Regions from separate parts of the Streptomyces brevispora genome, predicted to be linked through region 2. Evidence: riboswitches for the same ligand, from Rfam matches in the RefSeq annotation. Region 2 holds a riboswitch; each other region holds the start of a gene.
The links. Region 2 has a riboswitch for cobalamin ahead of FHX80_RS30945 (ABC transporter substrate-binding protein). Riboswitches for the same ligand answer to the same signal wherever they lie in the genome.
Positions count from the first base shown of each region.

Region 1: linked by a shared signal. The riboswitch ahead of FHX80_RS20400 (ribonucleoside-diphosphate reductase subunit alpha) and the one ahead of FHX80_RS30945 (ABC transporter substrate-binding protein) in region 2 are both predicted to bind cobalamin.
Region 3: linked by a shared signal. The riboswitch ahead of metE (5-methyltetrahydropteroyltriglutamate--homocysteine S-methyltransferase) and the one ahead of FHX80_RS30945 (ABC transporter substrate-binding protein) in region 2 are both predicted to bind cobalamin.
Region 4: linked by a shared signal. The riboswitch ahead of FHX80_RS03385 (cobalamin biosynthesis protein) and the one ahead of FHX80_RS30945 (ABC transporter substrate-binding protein) in region 2 are both predicted to bind cobalamin.

Region 1 covers NZ_VIWW01000001.1:4,362,177-4,367,166, reverse strand. Annotated here, with positions in the region: gene mctP (monocarboxylate uptake permease MctP) at 1-958, shown strand, start outside; gene FHX80_RS20405 (GNAT family N-acetyltransferase) at 1,070-1,582, shown strand; adenosylcobalamin-variant (AdoCbl-variant) riboswitch at 1,661-1,759, shown strand; gene FHX80_RS20400 (ribonucleoside-diphosphate reductase subunit alpha) at 1,914-4,394, shown strand; gene FHX80_RS20395 (ribonucleotide-diphosphate reductase subunit beta) at 4,394-4,990, shown strand, end outside.
Region 2 covers NZ_VIWW01000002.1:327,946-332,935, forward strand. Annotated here, with positions in the region: gene FHX80_RS30930 (acyl-CoA dehydrogenase family protein) at 1-884, shown strand, start outside; gene FHX80_RS30935 (acyl carrier protein) at 1,149-1,409, shown strand; gene FHX80_RS30940 (beta-ketoacyl-[acyl-carrier-protein] synthase family protein) at 1,406-2,629, shown strand; cobalamin riboswitch at 2,710-2,898, shown strand; gene FHX80_RS30945 (ABC transporter substrate-binding protein) at 2,935-4,002, shown strand; gene FHX80_RS30950 (FecCD family ABC transporter permease) at 3,999-4,990, shown strand, end outside.
Region 3 covers NZ_VIWW01000003.1:73,696-78,685, reverse strand. Annotated here, with positions in the region: gene FHX80_RS33415 (pyridoxamine 5'-phosphate oxidase family protein) at 19-447, shown strand; gene FHX80_RS33410 (ester cyclase) at 484-927, opposite strand; gene FHX80_RS33405 (YceI family protein) at 1,025-1,582, opposite strand; gene FHX80_RS33400 (YciI family protein) at 1,780-2,193, opposite strand; gene FHX80_RS33395 (hypothetical protein) at 2,379-2,627, opposite strand; cobalamin riboswitch at 3,118-3,333, shown strand; gene metE (5-methyltetrahydropteroyltriglutamate--homocysteine S-methyltransferase) at 3,497-4,990, shown strand, end outside.
Region 4 covers NZ_VIWW01000001.1:712,482-717,471, reverse strand. Annotated here, with positions in the region: gene cobN (cobaltochelatase subunit CobN) at 1-1,037, opposite strand, end outside; gene FHX80_RS03390 (cobyric acid synthase) at 1,058-2,599, opposite strand; gene FHX80_RS03385 (cobalamin biosynthesis protein) at 2,596-3,609, opposite strand; cobalamin riboswitch at 3,754-3,887, opposite strand; gene FHX80_RS03380 (hypothetical protein) at 4,062-4,295, opposite strand; gene FHX80_RS03375 (inorganic phosphate transporter) at 4,321-4,990, opposite strand, start outside.

The DNA of each region.
Region 1 (4,990 bases), on a different contig from region 2:
CGCCGCCGCGCAGGAGAAGTTCGCGGGCCCGCCGGGAGGCAAGCCGACCGGCGCGCTCGCGCCCGGGGTGAACGGCCAGTGGGGCTACGCCACGCTGGCCCTGGGGTCGGCGCTCGCGCTCTTCATGTATCCGCACTCGATCACGGCGACGCTCTCCAGCCGCAGCCGCGACGTGATCCGCCGCAACACCACGATCCTGCCGCTGTACTCGCTGATGCTGGGCCTGCTCGCGCTGCTCGGCTTCATGGCGATCGCCGCCGGGGTCAAGGTGGACAACTTTCAGCTGGCGATCCCTCAGCTCTTCGAGAACATGTTCCCCGACTGGTTCGCGGGGGTGGCGTTCGCCGCCATCGGCATCGGCGCGCTGGTGCCCGCGGCGATCATGTCGATCGCCGCGGCGAACCTGTTCACCCGGAACATCTACAAGGACTTCCTGAAGCCCGACGCGACGGCCGCCCAGGAGACCAGGGTCTCCAAGCTGGTGTCGCTGCTGGTGAAGGTCGGCGCGCTCGCCTTCGTCCTCACCATGGACAAGACGGTCGCGATCAACTTCCAGCTGCTCGGCGGGATCTGGATCCTCCAGACGATGCCGGCCCTGGTCGGCGGCCTGTTCACCCGGTGGTTCCACCGCTGGGCGCTGCTCGCGGGCTGGGCGGTCGGCATGGTCTACGGCACGGCCGCCGCATACGGGGTGGCCGGCCCGACCCAGGCGCACTTCGGCGGGTCGTCCAAGGAGATCCCGGGCATCGGCGAGATCGGCTACATCGGCCTGACGGCGTTCGTGCTGAACGTCGTGGTCACCCTCGTCCTCACCCTCGTCCTGAACGCCGTGAAGGCGCCTGCCGGGACCGACGAGACATCCCCCGGCGACTACACCGCGGACGCGGACGACCTGGCCGCCCCCGGTGTGAAGAAGGAGCTCCCGCCGGTAACGGCCGGGGCGCCGGGCGGGCACTGACGGCAGCGGCACGGGCCGCCGCACCCCACGCACAGGGGCGCGGCGGCCCGTTCGCGCGCCGGGCGGAAAACCCTTGCGGACGGCGCCCGCGGATACGGCAGACTTCCGCGTATGGACATCACCATCAGGCCGATCGAGCCCGCCGAGCACACCGCCCTCGGCGAGATCACCGCCGAGGCCTATCTCGGGGACGGGCTGCTGGACTTCGGCGCCGACGATCCGTACCTGGTTCAGCTGCGGGACGTCGCCCGGCGGGCCGCCGAGGCCGAGGTACTCGTCGCGGCGGATGCGCGGGGCCGGGTCCTGGGCGGCGTGACCTACGCCCCGCCGGGGAACCGGTGGGCCGACATCGCGGCCGCGGACGAGGCCGAGTTCCGGATGCTCGCGGTCTCCCGCGAGGCCCGTGGGGCCGGGGCGGGCGAGGCGCTCGTCCGGGCCTGTATCGACCGCGCACAGGGCACCTCGGGGGTCACGGGGATCGTCCTGTCGACGCAGCCGAGCATGCACGGAGCCCATAGGATCTACGGGCGCCTCGGCTTCGTACGGACCCCCGAGAGGGACTGGTACCCCATCGACGGGGTGTCGTTGCTGACATATCGCCTGGACCTCCCGCCGGCGTCATGACGTCGCACTGACGCGTCGCGCAACACAACATGTGGGGGCTGCCGCATCCGGCTGCCCCCACATGTATGCTCGTGCTCGCTGTCGACGCAGGGAAATCCGGTGCGAATCCGGAACTGTCCCGCAACGGTGTGTTCGGTGTGCTTTTGCGCATCCGTGAGTCCGAGGACCTGCCGACAGCGCATCCGGCTCGACCGAACCGGATGCCCAGACGTCCGGGCCTCGTGGATGGGCCGGTGGACGCCGCACGGAGTGCTGCCCTGCCCAGGGTCCGGCTCCGCCCGGCTGCCCCCGTTCCCCCGCCGGCCCAGAGCCGAGCGAGGGAGAGCACCACGTGACCATCGCGCCAGCCGATCCGGTTTCAGCGGCCGAGTCCGAAGCCGCCGAGTCGGAAGCCGCCGAGTCCGGAGCAGTCGAGTCCGGAGCAGTCGAGTCCGGGGCGGTCGAGTCCGGAGCCGACCCGTCCGCGACACCCGCGAAGGACGGACCGGGAACCGCGTTGCTGCGGACCCTCACCGACCTCACCGCGGATCTGCCCGACACCGACCCCGGCCGCGTCGCCGCCGCCGCGCTGCGCGGCCGCAACGCCCGGTCGGACGAGGCCGAGCTGCGCTCGCTGGCCACCGAGGCCGCCGCGGGCCTGATCTCCGAGGACCCCGCCTACTCCCGGCTCGCCGCCCGCCTCCTCACCCGCTCCATCGCGGACGAGGCCGCCGGGCAGGGCGCGACGTCCTTCTCCGCATCGGTCGCCGTCAGTCACCGCGAGGGCCTGATCGCGGACCGCACCGCCGAGTTCGTGACGCTCCACGCGGCCGCTCTCGACGCTCTGGTGGGGCAGGCCCTCGCCGACGGCGCCGACGACCGCTTCGGCTACTTCGGTCTGCGCACCCTGTACAGCCGCTATCTGCTGCGCCACCCGCTCACCCGCCAGGTCGTCGAGACCCCGCAGCACTTCATGCTGCGGGTCGCCGCCGGGCTCGCCGAGGACAACTCCGAGCGCGCCCTGGACGAGGTCGCCGCGCTGTACCGGCTGATGAGCCGGCTGGACTACCTCCCCTCATCCCCCACCCTCTTCAACTCCGGCACCCGGCACCCGCAGATGTCCTCCTGCTATCTGCTGGACTCGCCGCTGGACGAGCTGGACTCGATCTACGACCGCTACCACCAGGTGGCGCGGCTCTCCAAGCACGCGGGCGGCATCGGCCTCTCGTACTCCCGTGTCCGCGCCCGCGGTTCGCTGATCCGCGGCACCAACGGGCACTCCAACGGCATCGTGCCGTTCCTGAAGACGCTCGACGCCTCCGTCGCCGCGGTGAACCAGGGCGGCCGCCGCAAAGGCGCCGCGGCCGTCTACCTGGAGACGTGGCACGCGGACATCGAGGAGTTCCTGGAGCTGCGCGACAACACGGGCGAGGACCAGCGGCGCACGCACAACCTCAACCTGGCGCACTGGATCCCGGACGAGTTCATGCGCCGGGTCGACGCGGACGGCACCTGGTCGCTGTTCTCCCCGGCCGACGTGCCCGAGCTGGTCGACCTGTGGGGCGACGCGTTCGACGCCGCGTACCGGGCGGCCGAGGCCAAGGGCCTGGCCCGCAAGACGATGCCGGCCCGTGAGCTGTACGGCCGGATGATGCGGACGCTCGCGCAGACCGGCCAGGGCTGGATGACGTTCAAGGACGCCTCCAACCGGACCGCGAACCAGACCGCCGAGCCGGGCCGCGTCGTGCACTCCTCGAACCTGTGCACGGAGATCCTGGAGGTCACCGACGACGGCGAGACGGCCGTCTGCAACCTGGGTTCGGTCAACCTCGGCGCGTTCGTCGCCGACGGCACGATCGACTGGGAGCGTCTGGACGCCACCGTCCGTACCGCCGTGACCTTCCTCGACCGGGTCGTCGACATCAACTTCTACCCGACCGAGCAGGCCGGCCGGTCCAACGCCCGCTGGCGGCCGGTGGGCCTGGGCGCGATGGGTCTCCAGGACGTCTTCTTCCGGCTGCGGCTGCCGTTCGACTCCCCCGAGGCGCGCACCCTCTCCACGAAGATCTCCGAGCGGATCATGCTCGCCGCGTACGAGGCGTCCTGCGACCTGGCCGAGCGGTCCGGCCCGCTGCCCGCCTGGTCCGAGACGCGTGCCGCCCGCGGTGTGCTGCACCCGGACCACTACGACACCGAGCTGAACTGGCCGGAGCGCTGGGACGCCCTGCGCGCCCGGGTCGCGACGACCGGCATGCGCAACTCGCTGCTGCTCGCCATCGCGCCGACGGCGACGATCGCCTCGATCGCGGGCGTGTACGAGTGCATCGAGCCGCAGGTCTCCAACCTCTTCAAGCGCGAGACGCTCAGCGGTGAGTTCCTCCAGGTCAACGCCTACCTCGTCGACGAGCTGAAGAAGCTCGGCGTGTGGGACGCGCGGACCCGTGAGGCGCTGCGCGAGGCCAGCGGCTCGGTGCAGGGCTTCGCCTGGATCCCGGAGGAGGTGCGGGCGCTGTACCGCACGGCGTGGGAGATCCCGCAGCGCGGACTGATCGACATGGCGGCGGCCCGTACGCCGTTCCTCGACCAGAGCCAGTCGCTGAACCTGTTCCTGGAGACGCCGACGATCGGCAAGCTCTCCTCGATGTACGCGTACGCCTGGAAGCAGGGGCTGAAGACGACGTACTACCTGCGCTCGCGCCCGGCGACCCGGATCGCCCGTGCGGCATCCGGCCAGGCCGCCGCCCCCATTCCCGTACAGCAGGCCGCCGCGCCCGACGCGGACGCGATCGCCTGCTCCCTCGAAAACCCCGAGTCCTGCGAGGCCTGCCAGTAATGAGCACATCCGAGAACAAGAACCTGCTGGACCCGGGCTTCGAGCTGACCCTGCGACCCATGCGCTACCCGGACTTCTACGAGCGCTACCGGGACGCGATCAAGAACACCTGGACGGTGGAGGAGGTGGACCTCCACTCCGACGTCTCCGACCTCGCCAAGCTGTCGCCGGGCGAGCAGCACATGATCGGCCGGCTGGTGGCGTTCTTCGCGACCGGTGACTCGATCGTCTCCAACAACCTCGTGCTGACGCTGTACAAGCACATCAACTCCCCCGAGGCGCGGCTGTACCTGTCGCGGCAGCTCTTCGAGGAGGCCGTGCACGTCCAGTTCTATCTGACGCTGCTCGACACCTATCTGCCCGATCCGGACGACCGGGCGGCCGCGTTCGACGCGGTCGAGGAGATTCCCTCGATCCGTGAGAAGGCGCAGTTCTGCTTCAAGTGGATGGATTCGGTCGAGAAGATCGACCGGCTGGAGACGAAGGCCGACCGCCGCCGTTTCCTGCTGAACCTGATCTGCTTCGCGGCGTGCATCGAGGGGCTGTTCTTCTACGGCGCGTTCGCGTACGTCTACTGGTTCCGCTCGCGCGGCCTG
Region 2 (4,990 bases):
CCATGGCCACCGTCTTCGCCATGAGCCTCCTGCACCGACGGGCCCTCGACCGCTGGGAGGCGGCGGCGCACCGGCCGGCGCCGGAGCGCGAGGCGGCCGGGCGGCTGGTCGACATCGCCAAGGGGTGGATCACCTGGCAGGCCCGGTCCGTGATCGTCGAATGCCGGGAACGGTGCGGCGCCCAGGGCCTGCTGGAGAACAACGGAATGGCCGAACTCGTCACCGGGGTGGAGGGTGCCATCACCGCCGAGGGCGACAACATGGCCATCCACGCCAAGGCGGCGGCCGAGATGGTCATCTCCGCGATGCCTGAGGCGATGGACGCGGGGGGCACCGCGGACGCGGGCGCGCCGGCCGGCGGCCTGGACGATCTGCGGTACCTCGGCCGGCTCCTGGCCCAGGTGGAGCGGATCCAGTTCGGCCGCTCCCGCGCCCGCATGGCACGGGCCCCGCACGGCGGCCCGCTGAAGCGGTGGAACGCGGGATCAGGGCCCGCGCTGCGAGGAGTCGAGGCCCATGCCTGCCGGCAGGCGGCCGACGCCTACGCGGACGCGGTCGAGGGCCTGCCCGAGGGGCCTGCCCGCGAGCGGCTGACCGATCTGGCCCGGCTGTTCGCGCTGCGCTGGGTCGAACGCAACAGCGGGGACCTGCTCGTCGCCGGTCACCTCACGGCCGACCAGGTCGAGGGCCTGACGGAGACCATCGAGCAACTCGTCGCCGCCGTCGCGGCCCACCTTCCGGACCTCGCCGACTCCTTCGCGCTGCCGGAGGAAGTGCTCGCCGACTGGCCCATCGCGGGAGCCCGCTACGCCGAGGCGTACGACGACCCGGGTGCCTCCTGGCACACGGGCGGGCGCCGGGTAACGGTCGGGGGTGATCGATGAGGGCCGAGCCGGAGCCGGCCGCACCGTCGGGCCCGCGCCGTGGCCGACGCGGCACAGGGACTCTGCCGCGGTGCCGTACTCCTGGCCTTCTGGGGTACGGCGGCCGTGTTGTCGCGTTGGTGCACGGGGCCGCGGACCCACGGAGGCGAATCGGTTCGCTGCAAGGCGTAACTGGACGGACGCTGCTCAGTTACTTCGGCGTCGGGGTGGTGAGAGGCGCCGCCCGGACATCCCCGCCGGACGGGCATGATGGAGAGGAAGACCATGAGCGCGATTCACCCCACGATCACCGAGGTACTCAGCCGTACCTTCAGGGTGCCCGTGGCCGAGATTCTCCCGGAATCCACGATGGAGAGCCTGGACATGGACTCCCTGGCAGTCGCCGAGTTCGCCGTCGTCATGAGGGAGGCCGTCGGCGTCGAGCTGGACCCGGGCACACTGCACCGGGACACCAGCCTCGCCGGGCTCACGGAGTTCCTCCGGGCGTCGGCCGGCAGCGAGGCGCCGGTGGGCACCGCCCGATGAAGATGCCGGCCATCGCCGTCACCGGCCTGGGAATGATCACCCCGGTCGGCAACGACACCGAGTCCACCTGGGACGGGGTGTGCGCCGGGGTCAGCCCGGCCCGCACCGTCCCCGCGCTCGCAGGGTGCGCGATCGACTTCGCCTGCACCGTCGACGGTATCGACCTGGACGCCTCGATCGGCCGCCGTACGGCCTTCCGCATGGGCAGGTACACCAAATTCGCCGTACTCGCCGCGCGGGAGGCGGTGGCCGACGCGGGACTCGACCCGGGCGGCTGGGACGGCGGCCGGGTCGCGGTCGTCGTCGGCACCAGCAGCGGCGGCTCCGCCGGTCTCACCGATCAGGCACTGGTGCTGGAACGGCGCGGGCCCGAGGCGACCTCGCCGTCCGGGATCCTGCTCACCATCCCGAACATGCCCGCGGCCGAGATCGCGATCGAGATGGGAGCGACGGGCCCCAGCCTGGCACCCTGCACCGCCTGTTCGTCCGGGATCACCGCACTGTCCGTGGCCCGGGACCTGCTCGTCACCGGGCAGTGCGATCTGGCGATCGCGGGAGCCACCGAATCGACCCTCTTCCCGATCGCCATGACCGGATTCGCCAGATCCGGCGCGGCCGCCCGCGCGGACCGGGACCTGTCCCGGCTCAGCCGGCCCTTCGCGGCCGACCGGGCGGGGCTCGTCATGGGAGAGGGCGCCGCCGTCATGGTGCTGGAACGCGCGGCCGACGCCGAGGCCCGGGGTGCCGAGCCGCGCGCGCTGCTCGCGGGCACCGGCGCCACCACCGACGCCCACCACCCCACCAGCCCGCACCCCGACGGCCGACTCGCCCAGGCCGCCGTCGAGGCCGCGCTGCGCGCCGCGGGCTGGCAGGCCGCGGACGTCGAGCACATCAACGCGCACGGCACGGCCACACCGCGCAACGACGCGGCCGAAGCCGCCCTCATCGGCCGGGTCTTCCCGCACCGGCCGCCCGTCACCGCGCCCAAGGGGGTGCTGGGTCACTGCATGGGCGCGGCCGGAGCGATCGAGGCGGGGCTGACGATCCTCACACTCCAGCGCGGAATCATCCCGCCGGTCGCCAACCTGGACGCGCCCGCGCCCGGGTTCGACATCGAGTGCGTCACCAAGCAGCCCCTGGTGCTGCCCGTCCGGCGTGCCGTCAGCCACTCCTTCGGATTCGGCGGACACAACGCCGTGGTCGCGCTTCTGCGTCCGTAGCGACCGGGCCGGTGGTGGTACGGGCCGAGGCCGGGCCCGATTCCACCGGCCGCACCGCCGCTGAGCTGCGCAGAGGCTCGTGGTAGCGTGCCTGGGCCAGTCGAACTCCATGGTGGAGTCAGGGAATCCGGTGCGAATCCGGAACTGACGCGCAGCGGTGAGGGGGACGGGCGGGGCACACGGCCACTGGGAGACCCACAGGGTTCCCGGGAAGGCGTCCCGACCGTACGAACCCGAGTCCGAAGACCTGCTGGCACCCGCGGTCCGGCACCGGGCCGCGGAACTCCGTACAGCGGGCCCCGCGCATGGGCCCAGAGACGCCGAGGTACTTCGTGCCGCCCATAGCCGGCCACGCCCGCTCCGCCGCCCTGCTCACAGCCGGAATCGTTCTGCTGACCGCCTGCGGCGGTGCCAAGGACAGTTCCGCGGCCAGGTCCACGGGGGCCGACGGCTATCCCGTGACCCTGGAGAACTGCGGACGCACCGTCACCGTGGACGCCGCTCCGCGCCGTGCCGTCCCGGTCGACCAGGGGTCCACCGAGATTCTGCTCTCGCTCGGCCTCGCCGACCGGCTGGCGGCCACGGCCACCTGGACCGACCCGGTGATGAAGGGCCTGGAGAAGGCCAACGCCGGCGTCCCGAGGATCTCCGAGAACCGTCCCTCGTCCGAGAAGGTCCTCGACCAGGAGCCCGACTTCGTCAGCGCGTCCTTCGAGTCGACGCTCGCCAAGGGCGGCGTGGCCCCCCGCGAGCAGTTCGAGGAACTGGGCGTCCCCACCTACGTCTCGCCCGCCGACTGCACCGCCAAGGACAACAGCAAGGACGGCGACGGGGTCCGCACCGGAGCGCTGACCATGGACAGTGTCTACGCCGAAGTACGCGACCTGGCCAAGGTGTTCGGTGTTCCGGAGCGGGGCGAGAAGCTCGTGGCGGACCTGCGTGCCCGGGTGCGGAAGGCGACCGGCGGCATCGACGCCTCCGGCGCCACCTTGATGTACTGGTTCGCCAACTCCGAGTCCCCTTATCTGGCGGGCTGTTGCGGAGCGCCCGGTGTCATCACCCGTGAGCTCGGTGCGAAGAACGTCTTCGACGACACCCATGAGGAATGGCCGCAGATCAACTGGGAGACCGTCGCCGACCGCAACCCGGATGTACTGGTCATCGGCGACCTGACCCGCAAGTCGGAGACCGCCGAGAGCGCGGTGCGGAAGATCGCGTTCCTGGAGTCCAACCCCGCCACGAAGAACATGGACGCCGTACGGCACAAGCGCTATGTGCTGCTCAGCGGCCAGGCCATGAACCCGTCGATCCGTACGGTCGAGGGTGTGGAGCGCGTGGCGGCCGGGCTGCGTACGTTCGGGCTCGCGGGGTGACGGACACCGGACAGGCCGCGGAGGTGGGCGAGCGCACGCTCCCCGCGGCCGGTGAGCCCGGGCGTCCGGGCATCCGGGGTGTCCGCAGCGGATTCCTGTGGGCCGGCGGGCTCCTGCTGCTCGTCCTGTCCGTCGCGGTGGCCGTCACCATCGGTCCGGCCCGGATCTCCGTCGGCGACGTCCGGTCCACGGTCGCCTCCCACCTCGGGCTCGGGGAGTCGCCGCTCAGCCCGATCCGGGACGGCATCATCTGGAACCTGCGCATGCCCAGGACCCTGCTCGCCGCCGTCTGCGGCGCCGGGCTGGCGGTCTGCGGCACCGTCATGCAGTCGCTCCTGCGCAACCCGCTCGCCGACCCGTTCGTCCTCGGCGTCTCCTCCGGGGCGTCGACCGGCGCGGTCGTGGTCGTCGTCCTCGGGGTCGGCGGGGGAGCGGTGTCCCTGTCGGCCGGCGCGTTCATCGGGGCGCTGTGCTCCTTCGCGCTGGTCCTGCTGCTCAGCCACACCCTCGGCGGCAGCACCGACCGGGTGGTCCTGTCCGGGGTCGCGGCCATGCAGCTCTTCTCCGCACTCACCTCCTTCGTCGTGATGACCGCCGCCGACGCCGAGCAGACCCGCGGGGTGCTGTTCTGGCTGCTGGGCTCGCTCGGCGGCGTCGGCTGGACCGATGTGTGGATCTGCTCCGCCGTGCTCGCCGTGACGCTGACGATCTGCCTCGGCCATGCCCGTACGCTCGACGCCTTCGCCTTCGGCCAGGACGCCGCCGCAACCCTCGGTGTCCACGTCGGGCGCACCCGGATCGTGCTGCTCTGCACGACCGCGCTGCTGACCGCCGCACTCGTCAGCTCGGCCGGCGCCATCGGCTTCGTCGGCCTGGTGCTGCCGCACGCGGCCCGTGCGCTCACCGGTTCCGGACATCGCAGACTGCTGCCTGTCACCGCGCTGGCCGGGGCCGTGTTCCTGGTGTGGGTCGACACCCTCGCGCGAAC
Region 3 (4,990 bases), on a different contig from region 2:
ACCACGAAGGAGTCACCCGTGGCTTTGACCCGTGAAGAGCGCGAGCAGTTTCTGGCGGAGCCGCACGTCGCGGCGCTGGCCGTGAACGTGGCGGAGCGGGACCGTTCGCCGCTGACGGTCCCCATCTGGTACCAGTACCGGCCGGGCGGCGACATCTGGATCATGACGGGGCCCAACTCCCGCAAGGGGAAGTCGATTGCCGAGGCGGGCCGGTTCTGCTTGATGGTCGACCGTGTCTCACCGACCGTCCGATACGTATCGGTCGAGGGCCCCGTCATCTCGACAGTCCCGGCCACACGCGAACGGCTGGTCGAGATGTCGTCGCGCTACCTCTCCGCCGAGAAGGTCGACGGATATGTCGACTTCGCCTTGAAGGAGCACGGCGAACAGGTGATCATCCACATGCGGCCGCAGCGCTGGCTCAGTTCGGACCTCGGCGAGTTCTGAGGCGGGCGCGGGACTCCGGGATGTCCGTCGCCGTGATCATGAAGGGCCTCCGGGAGCCGCGCCGAGCTGTCGCATCTGCGCGAGGACGTCGACGACCCCCCAGGTCTCCGCGATCCTGTCGCCCTCGAAGCGGAAGATGAAGATCTCGTTGTAGGTGACGGATCTTCCGGTTGGCGGAAGGCCCAGGTACTCGCCCAGGTGGGTCCCGGTGACCGTGTTCCTGGAGACGAGCCTGTCCCCCTCGGCGATCATGTCCTCGACCTCGATGTGAAGGTCGGGGAAGGCCCTGCAGAGCGTCACGAACACCTCCTTCAGCGCTTCTGCCCCCGTCGCTTGGACCTGCAAGGGTGTGCGGATCAGTACGTCCGGATCGAACAACTCGTCGATCGTCCTCTGGATGCGCTCCGCGTCGCCGCCATTGACGGCCTCATGCAGACGGCTGAGCGACGCTCTGTTGTTGGCTGACCGGGCTGTGGACATGTGGCTTCACCTCGGGGCGACGCGAACGTTCGGGTGGTTGCCGCTGGTCGCGGCGGGGACGTGACGGCCGGCGTACGGCGTCGTGTCCGGGGGCAGGTCACTTCTGCGCGACGGCCTCGATTCCGAGGCTGATCGACACCTTCTCCCCGATCACGCCGCCGACGCCGTCCATCGGGAAGCGGATGCCGAAGTCACGCCGGTTGATCTGCGCGGTTGCGGAGAAGTCGGCCCGCCGACCGCCAGAGGGGCCGGGGCCGAACCCGTTCGGCTCGACGGCCAGCGGCACCTGCCGGGTGACTCCGCGGAACGTCAGCTCACCGTCGACGACCCAGCCGTCGCCGGTCCGGCGGATGCCCGTGGAGCGGTAGCTCATCGTCGGGTGTTCGCCGACGTCGAAGTGGTCGGCGGAGCGCAGGTGGCTGTCACGCCGCTCATTGCCGGTGTCGAGGGACGTGACGTCGATCATCGCGGCGACCGACGAGCCCCGGGGGTCCTCGCTCGTGACGATCGTGACGTCAAAGCCGGTGAACCGTTCACGCACCGTGCTGACCCTGAACTGCCGGAGGGTGAAGGCGAGTACGGAGTGCGCCGGGTCCGCCTTCCAGGTGCCGGCCACATAGCCGGGGATCGTGGCGGTCGCGGGGGCGGAACTCATGACTTCCTCCATGGTGGTGATGCCGCTGCCGGGCGGTGCGGGCGGGGACACCTCGGTGGCCGGCCCATGGACGGGCCCTGCGACGCGACCGTCACGGGCCGCCCCGGGCACGACCGCCTGTATGACCCTCCTGCCAAGGCGACGAACGCGCACCCGCCCAGGGGACAGTCCGGGTCGGAAATCTTCGAGCCGCCTGGTCAGGAACCGCCGCTCGGGGGTCGAGGTGGCCAGTTCGAGCGCCCTGCGGTAGGCGCCCCGGGCCTCGGCGTCCCGGCCGAGACGCCGCAAGAACTCGCCGCGGGTCGAGTGGAGGCAGAGGTAGCCGGAACACGCGACGCCATCTCGATCGCTTCGTCGAGGTCGGCCGCCTCGATCAGACAGAAGCCGCCGAGCACTTCCTTGGTGTCCGCGAACGGGCCGTCGGTCATCAGCGTCCGGCCACCGGCCACACGCACGCTCGTCGCCGTCTCAGCGGACTGCAACTGCCCTGCGCCGACACACCTCGGGTCGTCGGCCAGCGCCAGGTACTCGGCGTACGCCGCCTCACGTTCCACCTCCGACAGCGTCTCCTCGTGGCCGGGCTCGGTGTAGATCAGCAGGGCGTACTGCATCGCCGCCTCTGGAGTCAGCGGGCTCTCACCCTCACAACGAACGAGCAGCGGCGCAGGGGACACCGACGCGGTCGCCGGTTCCGGTCGAGCAGGGGCAGCGGCCCGCACGTCCCCTTGGCCTGGGCGCGCAGGCGATCGTAGATCCTGATCGTGTCCGGGTTCCACCACTTCCGCGTCGCGCGGGGTCAGCCGGCCGGTTCGTCCGGCACGGGGTGCTCAGGATGGTGATGGCCTGAGTGCGGAGCACCCCGTCGGCCGGTGCCGGCCTCGTCCGTGTCGGGAATCTCCGGGTCCGGCTGCTCGTCGGCGGCCGACTGCATCGAGCCGCCGACCACGTCCCAGGGGTCCTCGTCGGCGGTGGCCTGCTGATCGGGCAGGTCCCTCGGAATCGGGGCCCCGCTGTCCGCGGCGTCTTCCGGGTGAAGGTCGTTCACGGTGTTCTCGCTTCCTCCCGCAGGGGGTGTGCCCGATGCAGGTGTTCGGGTGAACCTGTTCCAGGTGGGGCAGTACACAGGTGGGGCAATACATTCGTCCCACAGGAGCGCGGAGCACGCTCACCGAGAACGACCTGGACGGCCTCGGAGCCGGCGCCGACGGACGTAGCTCGGCGCGAACGATGTGCGGCCCGGTGCCGCCACCTCCCCGAGGCCCTCCGGGCCGCGGTCACGGTGGGGTTGCCCCACCCCGGTCCAGGGGTCTGTCCGAGTACCCAGGCCGGCGCCACGTGATCCGCTGTCCGGGAACACTGCTCGTTGTCGGCGCGGCCCCGACCGACGGTACTGCTCCGCCTCACCGGATGCGGAGTCGACGGACGCGTCTCGCGGTCGGCCCGCGAGGGATGAGGCGCTTGCGGCGGCCTGTCCCCGATTCTCATTTCACGTTCCGGAATGTGAACAGCGGTGCCCGGGCGGTGGGCAACCGTCTAACCTGGCCCGTGCAGCTGGTTCGCCCTGTCCGCCAGACAGACGCGTCGTAAGAGGGAACCCGGTGGAATTCCGGGACTGCCCCGCAGCGGTGAGTGGGAACGACCGCCGTCATACGCACTGGATCCGGTTGGATCTGGGAAGCGACGGCCAGTAGGTGTCCGCCTCGGCGGACCTGCCCGCGAGTCCGAAGACCTGCCCGTTGCCCGCACACGACCCCTCGTGTGCGGATATCCCGGTGACCTCGTGGGCGGGTCGGCGTACATACCAGACGGAAGACCGCGCCGATGGCGTGCGTGAGATCCGTCCGGTTCGTCATCCCTTCGCGTCCGTGTCCCGTCCCCGGGATGTTCAGGAGTCATCTCGCGAAGGAGATTTCCGTGACAGCGAAGCCCGCAGCCGCGGCAGCACGAGCCACCGTGTACGGCTACCCCCGCCAGGGCCCGAACCGGGAACTGAAGAAGGCCATCGAGGGATACTGGAAGGGACGCGTCACCGCCGACTCCCTCCGGGAAACGGCGGCAGGTCTGCGCCGGTCCAGTTGGAGGCGGCTGGCGGACGCCGGGGTTCACGAGGTGCCCACCGGCGACTTCTCGTACTACGACCACGTCCTGGACACCAGCGTCATGGTCGGCGCGGTCCCCCGACGCCACCGCGCGGCTGTCGATGCCGACGCACTCGACGGCTACTTCGCGATGGCCCGCGGCACCCAGGACGTGGCGCCGCTGGAGATGACCAAGTGGTTCGACACCAACTACCACTACCTCGTCCCCGAACTCGGTCCGGACACCGTATTCACCGCCGATTCCGCCAAGCAGGTCACCGAGCTGAAGGAAGCCCTCGCGCTCGGGCACACCTCCCGGCCAGTTCTCGTCGGCCCCGTGACCTATCTCCTGCTGGCCAAGCCCGCCCCCGGAGTGCCGGCCGACTTCGAACCGCTCACCCTGCTGGACCGGCTGCTGCCGGTCTACGGAAAGGTGCTCGCCGATCTGCGTGCCGCAGGCGCGGAGTGGGTGCAGCTCGACGAGCCCGCGTTGGTCCAGGACCGTTCCGCGGCCGAGCTGAACGCGGCGGCCCGGACCTACCGTGAACTCGGCGGCCTCACCGACCGGCCCAAGCTGCTCGTCGCCTCCTACTTCGACCGGTTCGGCGATGCCCTGCCCGTCCTGGCCAAGGCCCCGGTGGAGGGTCTGGCACTGGACTTCACCGGCGCGGCCGCCGCGAACCTCGAAAACCTCGCCACCGCGGGCGGGCTGCCCGGCAAACGGCTCGTCGCGGGCGTCGTCAACGGCCGCAACATCTGGATCAACGACTACGAGAAGTCGCTGGCCACCCTCGCGACCCTCCTGGGCCTCGCGGACACCGTCGACGTAGCCGCGTCCTGCTCGCTGCTGCACGTCCCCCTCGACACGGCGCCCGAGAGGGACATCGACCCCCAGATCCTGCGCTGGCTGGCCTTCGCCGAGCAGAAGACCGCCGAGGTCGTCACGCTGGCCAAGGGGCTGGCCCTGGGCACCGGCGCCGTCGCCGCCGAGATCGCCGCGAACCGCGCAGTCCTCGCCTCCCGCAGGAACTCCCCGATCACCCGCGACCCCTCCGTACGGGCCAGGACCGCGGCCGTCACCGACGCCGACGGCCGTCGCTCCCGGCCGTACACCGAGCGTGCCGCAGCCCAACGCGCCCACCTCGGGCTGCCGTTGCTGCCGACGACCACCATCGGTTCGTTCCCGCAGACCGCCGAACTGCGCACGGCCCGCGCCGACCTGCGCACGGGCCGGATCGACACGGCCGGCTACGAAGAGCGGATCAGGGACGAGATCGGCGAGGTCATCTCCTTCCAGGAGAAGACCGGCATCGACGTCCTGGTGCACGGT
Region 4 (4,990 bases), on a different contig from region 2:
ACGCGGGAGTGCTTGGTGGGGTAGGCGGTGAAGACCAGGGCGAGCTTCTTCTCGGCGTTGGTCTTGTGCTTCAGCGCGGCGTGACGCACGGCGATCCCGGCGACCCGGGCGGCCCGTTCCGGGTCGGCGCGGTACACCGGTACGTCGTCCGGGCCCTGCTCCTTGAAGGAGAACGGGACGGTGATCAGCCGGCCGTCGAACTCGGGGATGGCGACCTGCATCGCGGCGTCCATGGGCGACACGGCGGCGTCCGACGCGTCCCAGGCGGCGCGCGAGGACGTCAGGCACAGCCCCTGGAGCACCGGCACGTTCAGATCGGCGAGCGCGCCGATGTCCCACGCCTCGTCGTCACCCCCGGCCGAGGCGTCCGACGCACGGGTGCCGCCGGCCGCGAGGACCGTGGCGACCAGGGCGTCGGTCCGGCCGAGCAGCTCGTACAGACCGGCGTCCGCACCGCGCAGTGAACCGCAGTACACGGCGAGGGCGTTGGCGCCGCGCGCCTCGACGGCATCGCACAGCACGTCCACGAACGAGGTGTTGCCGGAGAGGTGGTGCGCCCGGTAGAAGAGCACCCCGACGGTCGGGCGGCCCTCGGTGAACTCCCGGTCGCCGTGCACCCCCCACTCGGGCATCTTCTGCGGTTCGGCGAAACCGTGCCCGGTCAGCAGGACGGTGTCGGACAGGAAGCGGGCCAGCTCCACCAGGTTGCCGGGGCCGCCCTCCACCAGATAGCGCAGCGCCTCGGCGACCACGCCGGCCGGTGCGGACGACTCGGCCATCAGCTCCGCGTCCGGGACGGTCTCACCGCCGAGCAGCACGGTCGGGATGCCGGACGCCTTCAGCGCCGCGAGCCCGTCCTCCCAGGCGCGCTTGCCGCCCAGCAGCCGGACCACGGCGACGGAGGACCCCTCGATCAGTGCGGGGAGTTCCTCGCGGACATCGATACGGGTGGGGTTGCCGATCCGGAAGGGCGCGCCCGAGGCACGGGCGGCGAGGAGGTCCGTGTCGGCGGTCGACAACAACAGCACCGTGCTCAGCGGGGCGTTCAGCGGGGCGGTCATGCGCGTGCTCCAGGTGCTCCGGGGGCGATGAAGGGAAGTCCTGCCGGTGCGCCCGACTCGATGAGTCGCCACAGCGCATCGGTGTCCGCGTGTTCTTCGATGAGGTCGCCGAGGCGGTCGAGCTGTTCCTCGCGCAGCTCGGCGAAACAGGTGTCGGGGGCGGGCACGAAGCGGCGGCCGGCGGCCCGTGCGATCTCGGTCAGGAAGCGGCGGCGGAACGCGTCGCTCTCCAGCGAGCCGTGCCAGTGCGTGCCCCACACGGCGCCGGACCGGCAGCCGTCGAGGCGCCGGCCCCGCCCGTCGGTGAGGAAGGGCTCGCCGCCCCGCACGTCGGCGACGCCGTGGTGGATCTCGTACCCCTCGACGGGGGCGCCGAGCGCCTCGCCGACCGGCCGGGCGAGGGTCTTCTCTCGGTCGAACCGGATGCGTACGGGCAGCAGCCCGAGTGCGTCGACGTGCCCGGCGCGCGACTCCACCTCGTCCTCGATGTGTTCGCCGAGGAGCTGGTAGCCGCCGCAGATGCCGAGGACCGGGCGCCTCTCGGCGGCACGCCGCAGCAGCGCGTCGGCGAGCCCGCGCTCGCGCAGCCAGGCCAGCGCCTTCACGGTGCCGCGGGTGCCGGGCACGACGACGAGGTCGGCGTCGGTCAGTTCCTCGGCCCGGTCCACGAACCGCACGATGACGCCCGGCTCGGCGGCCAGCGCGTCGACGTCGGTGAAGTTCGACATCAGGGGAACCGCGCACACGGCGACGCGCAGGACGTCCTCGCCGTGCGGCGGGGCGACGGCCGACTCCCGTACGGTGCCGCGCAGCGAGACCCGCAGCCCGTCCTCCTCGTCGATGCCGAGGCCGTGGGTGAACGGCAGCACCCCGTACGTCGGCCGTCCGGTGAGATCGCGCAGCATGTCCAGGCCGGGTTCGAGCAGTGACACGTCGCCGCGGAACTTGTTGACCAGATAGCCGGCGATCAGCGCCTGGTCCTCGGCGGCGAGCAGGGCCGTCGTACCGAAGAACGAGGCGAAGACGCCGCCGCGGTCGATGTCCCCGACGATCACCACCGGGAAGCGTGCCGCCCGTGCGATGCCCATGTTCACGATGTCCGTGCGCCGCAGATTGATCTCGGCCGGACTGCCCGCACCCTCGCAGATCACGGCGTCATACGTGCCCCGGAGCTGCTCCAGGCAGTCCACGACGGTGGACAGAAGCTGTTCCTGCCTGCCGCCGTGGTAGCCGCGGGCGCTCATCTCGCCGACCGCGCGCCCCATCAGGACGACCTGGCTGGAGCGGTCGCTGCCGGGCTTGAGCAGCACCGGGTTCATCAGCGCGGTCGGCTCCACCCGGGCGGCCTGGGCCTGCATGGCCTGGGCGCGGCCGATCTCGGCGCCCTCCCGGGTGACGAAGGAGTTCAGCGACATGTTCTGCGCCTTGAACGGCGCGACCTTCACGCCCCGGCGCACCAGCCAGCGGCAGATGCCCGCCGTGACGACGCTCTTGCCCGCGTCCGAGGTGGTCCCGGCGACCAGCAGTCCGCCGCTCATGTCGGTCTCCGTCCTGAGGTGCGCGTACCCGGGGCAGGCGACCCCGTGCCGCGCGTCGAGGTGATCCGGCGTGCGGCCGCGCCCGTGCCCAGACGGGCCGCCACGCTCACGCCGAGGGCCAGCGCGCCGACCCGGCGCGACAGCCGTACGGCACGTTCGATGTCCTCGGTCCCCACCGCCCGGCCGGTCTCCCCGTTGAGCACGGGGCGGTGCTCGACCCGGCCGCCGTAGGCGAGGGTGCCGCCGAGCCGTACGCCGAGGGCGCCCGCGAAGGAGGCCTCCACGGGGCCCGCGTTGGGGCTCGGGTGCTTGGCGGCGTCCGCCCGCCAGGCCCGCAGCGCGCCCCGGGGCCGTCCCCCGGCGGCGACGGCGAGCAGGGCCGTCAGCCGGGCGCCGGGCCAGCCCGCGAGGTCGTCGAGGCGGGCCGAGGCCCAGCCGTAGCGCCGGTAGCGGGGCGACTTGTGGCCGACCATGGCATCGAGGGTGTTGGCGGCCCGGAAGCCGACGAGTCCGGGGACCCCGCCCAGCGCACCCCACACCAGGGCGCCGACCACGGCGTCCGAGGTGTTCTCGGCGACGGACTCCACCACGGCGCGGGCGATCTGCGGTCCGTCCAGGGACTGCGGGTCGCGGCCGCACAGACGCGGCAGCCGTTCACGGGCCAGGCCGAGGTCCCCCGCGGCCAGGGCGTCGCCGATGGACCGGGCCTCGCGCCCCAGCGACGTACCGCCGACGACGGACCAGGTGGCGGCGGCGGTCAGGGCCACGGACGCGGCGGGGTGGTGGCGCAGCGCTCGGGCGGCCAGCGCGGCACCCCCGGCGGCGCCTCCGGCGCAGACCAGGGTGTGCAGTGCGCCCCACCCGCGGTGGTCACGCCACAGACGGCGTTCGACGCCTGCCGCGGCCCGCCCGAAGGCGGCGACCGGATGTCCCCGGCGGGGGTCACCGAGCAGCAGATCGCCGATCAGCCCGGCCGTGGCGCCGTACGCGAAGACGCGATCGGCACGCACGGTTCAGCCGGCCGTTGCGCCTCGAAGGACCTTCGTACGGTCAACTGGTGGAAGGGGCGACACAGGAACGGACGCACGGCAGCCGGGCATGGCGATATGTCCTCACTCAGGGTCCGCGCCCTGGTTCGACGTGACCGGCGACGAGAGTCTCCTGGCTCCCGGATCCGCAGTTCCCCCGGTCTTCCAGTCCACTTGGCGTGGACCGTGACGTTCCGGTGGTGGGGGACTGCTCCCCGGTGACAGTGGCGGGACCGCGCCGGATTCGCACCGGCTTCCTCTGCTGTCGCCGTAATGGCTCCGGCAGTCCACCACGCTCCGCGAACGTCAGTCAACCCGCCGTTGACCTGCGAAGGTGCAGTGTGCTGAGACGCACATCGGGCCGGACGCACACGAGGTGCGTCCGGCCCGATGCGGCTGGAGTGCGACGGGAGCCCGTGGGGGCCCGGAGGCTGTCAGGCGACGATCAGATAGATGCCGTAGGCCACCGCTGCCGCGCACAGTCCGAAGCAGACGTACGCGCCGGCGCGGGCCAGCATCAGCGACCCGCCGCCCCGGCCGCCCTGCGCGGCCGGTTCCGGCTGCCTGGAGAGGCCGACGATGCCCAGGGTGAAGAGAGTCACCAGGGCGACGGTGGCGACGAGCGAGACACCGAAGACGGTGCCGAGTGCTGCCCAGTCGATGTTCATGGGGATGTGTCCTTCCCGGACGCTCTCATACCGTGGCGGGTCGTGCCGGGTCGGCAACGGGTCCGGCGGGGGCCGGGATGGTGGTCTTGAGGTCCTGCTGGGCCGCGGTGGGCGGCGGGCTGACGGCCGCGATGGCGGTGGTCACGACGCCCGCGGGTTCGGCGTCCCCGGTGACCGGGGTGCCGTCGGGTGCGACATCGTCCTTGCCCACGGGCTTGCGGCGCGACAGGACCCAGATCGCTCCGGAGCCCGAGACCAGCAGCGCGGCGACGAGCACGACGCCCCAGGTGCCCTGCTTGGTGAGGAGCTCCGCCCCGGCACCGACCAGACCGGCGGCCGGCAGGGTCAGACCCCAGGCGACGAACATCCGGGTGGCGGTGGACCAGCGGACCACACCGCCCCGGCGGCCGAGGCCAGCGCCCATCACCGCTCCGGAGCAGGACTGGGTGGTGGAGAGGGAGAAGCCGAGGTGGGAGGAGGCCAGGATGACCGTGGCCGCACTGGTCTGGGCGGCGAAGCCCTGCGGCGGCTTGAGGTCGGTGAGGCCGCTGCCCATGGTGCGGATGATGCGCCAGCCGCCCAGGTAGGTGCCGAGCGCGATGGCCACACCGGCGCTGACGATGACCCAGACCGGCGGGTTCGAACCGGGGGAGAGCACCCCGCCGGTGACCAGGGCCAGGGTGATGATGCCCATG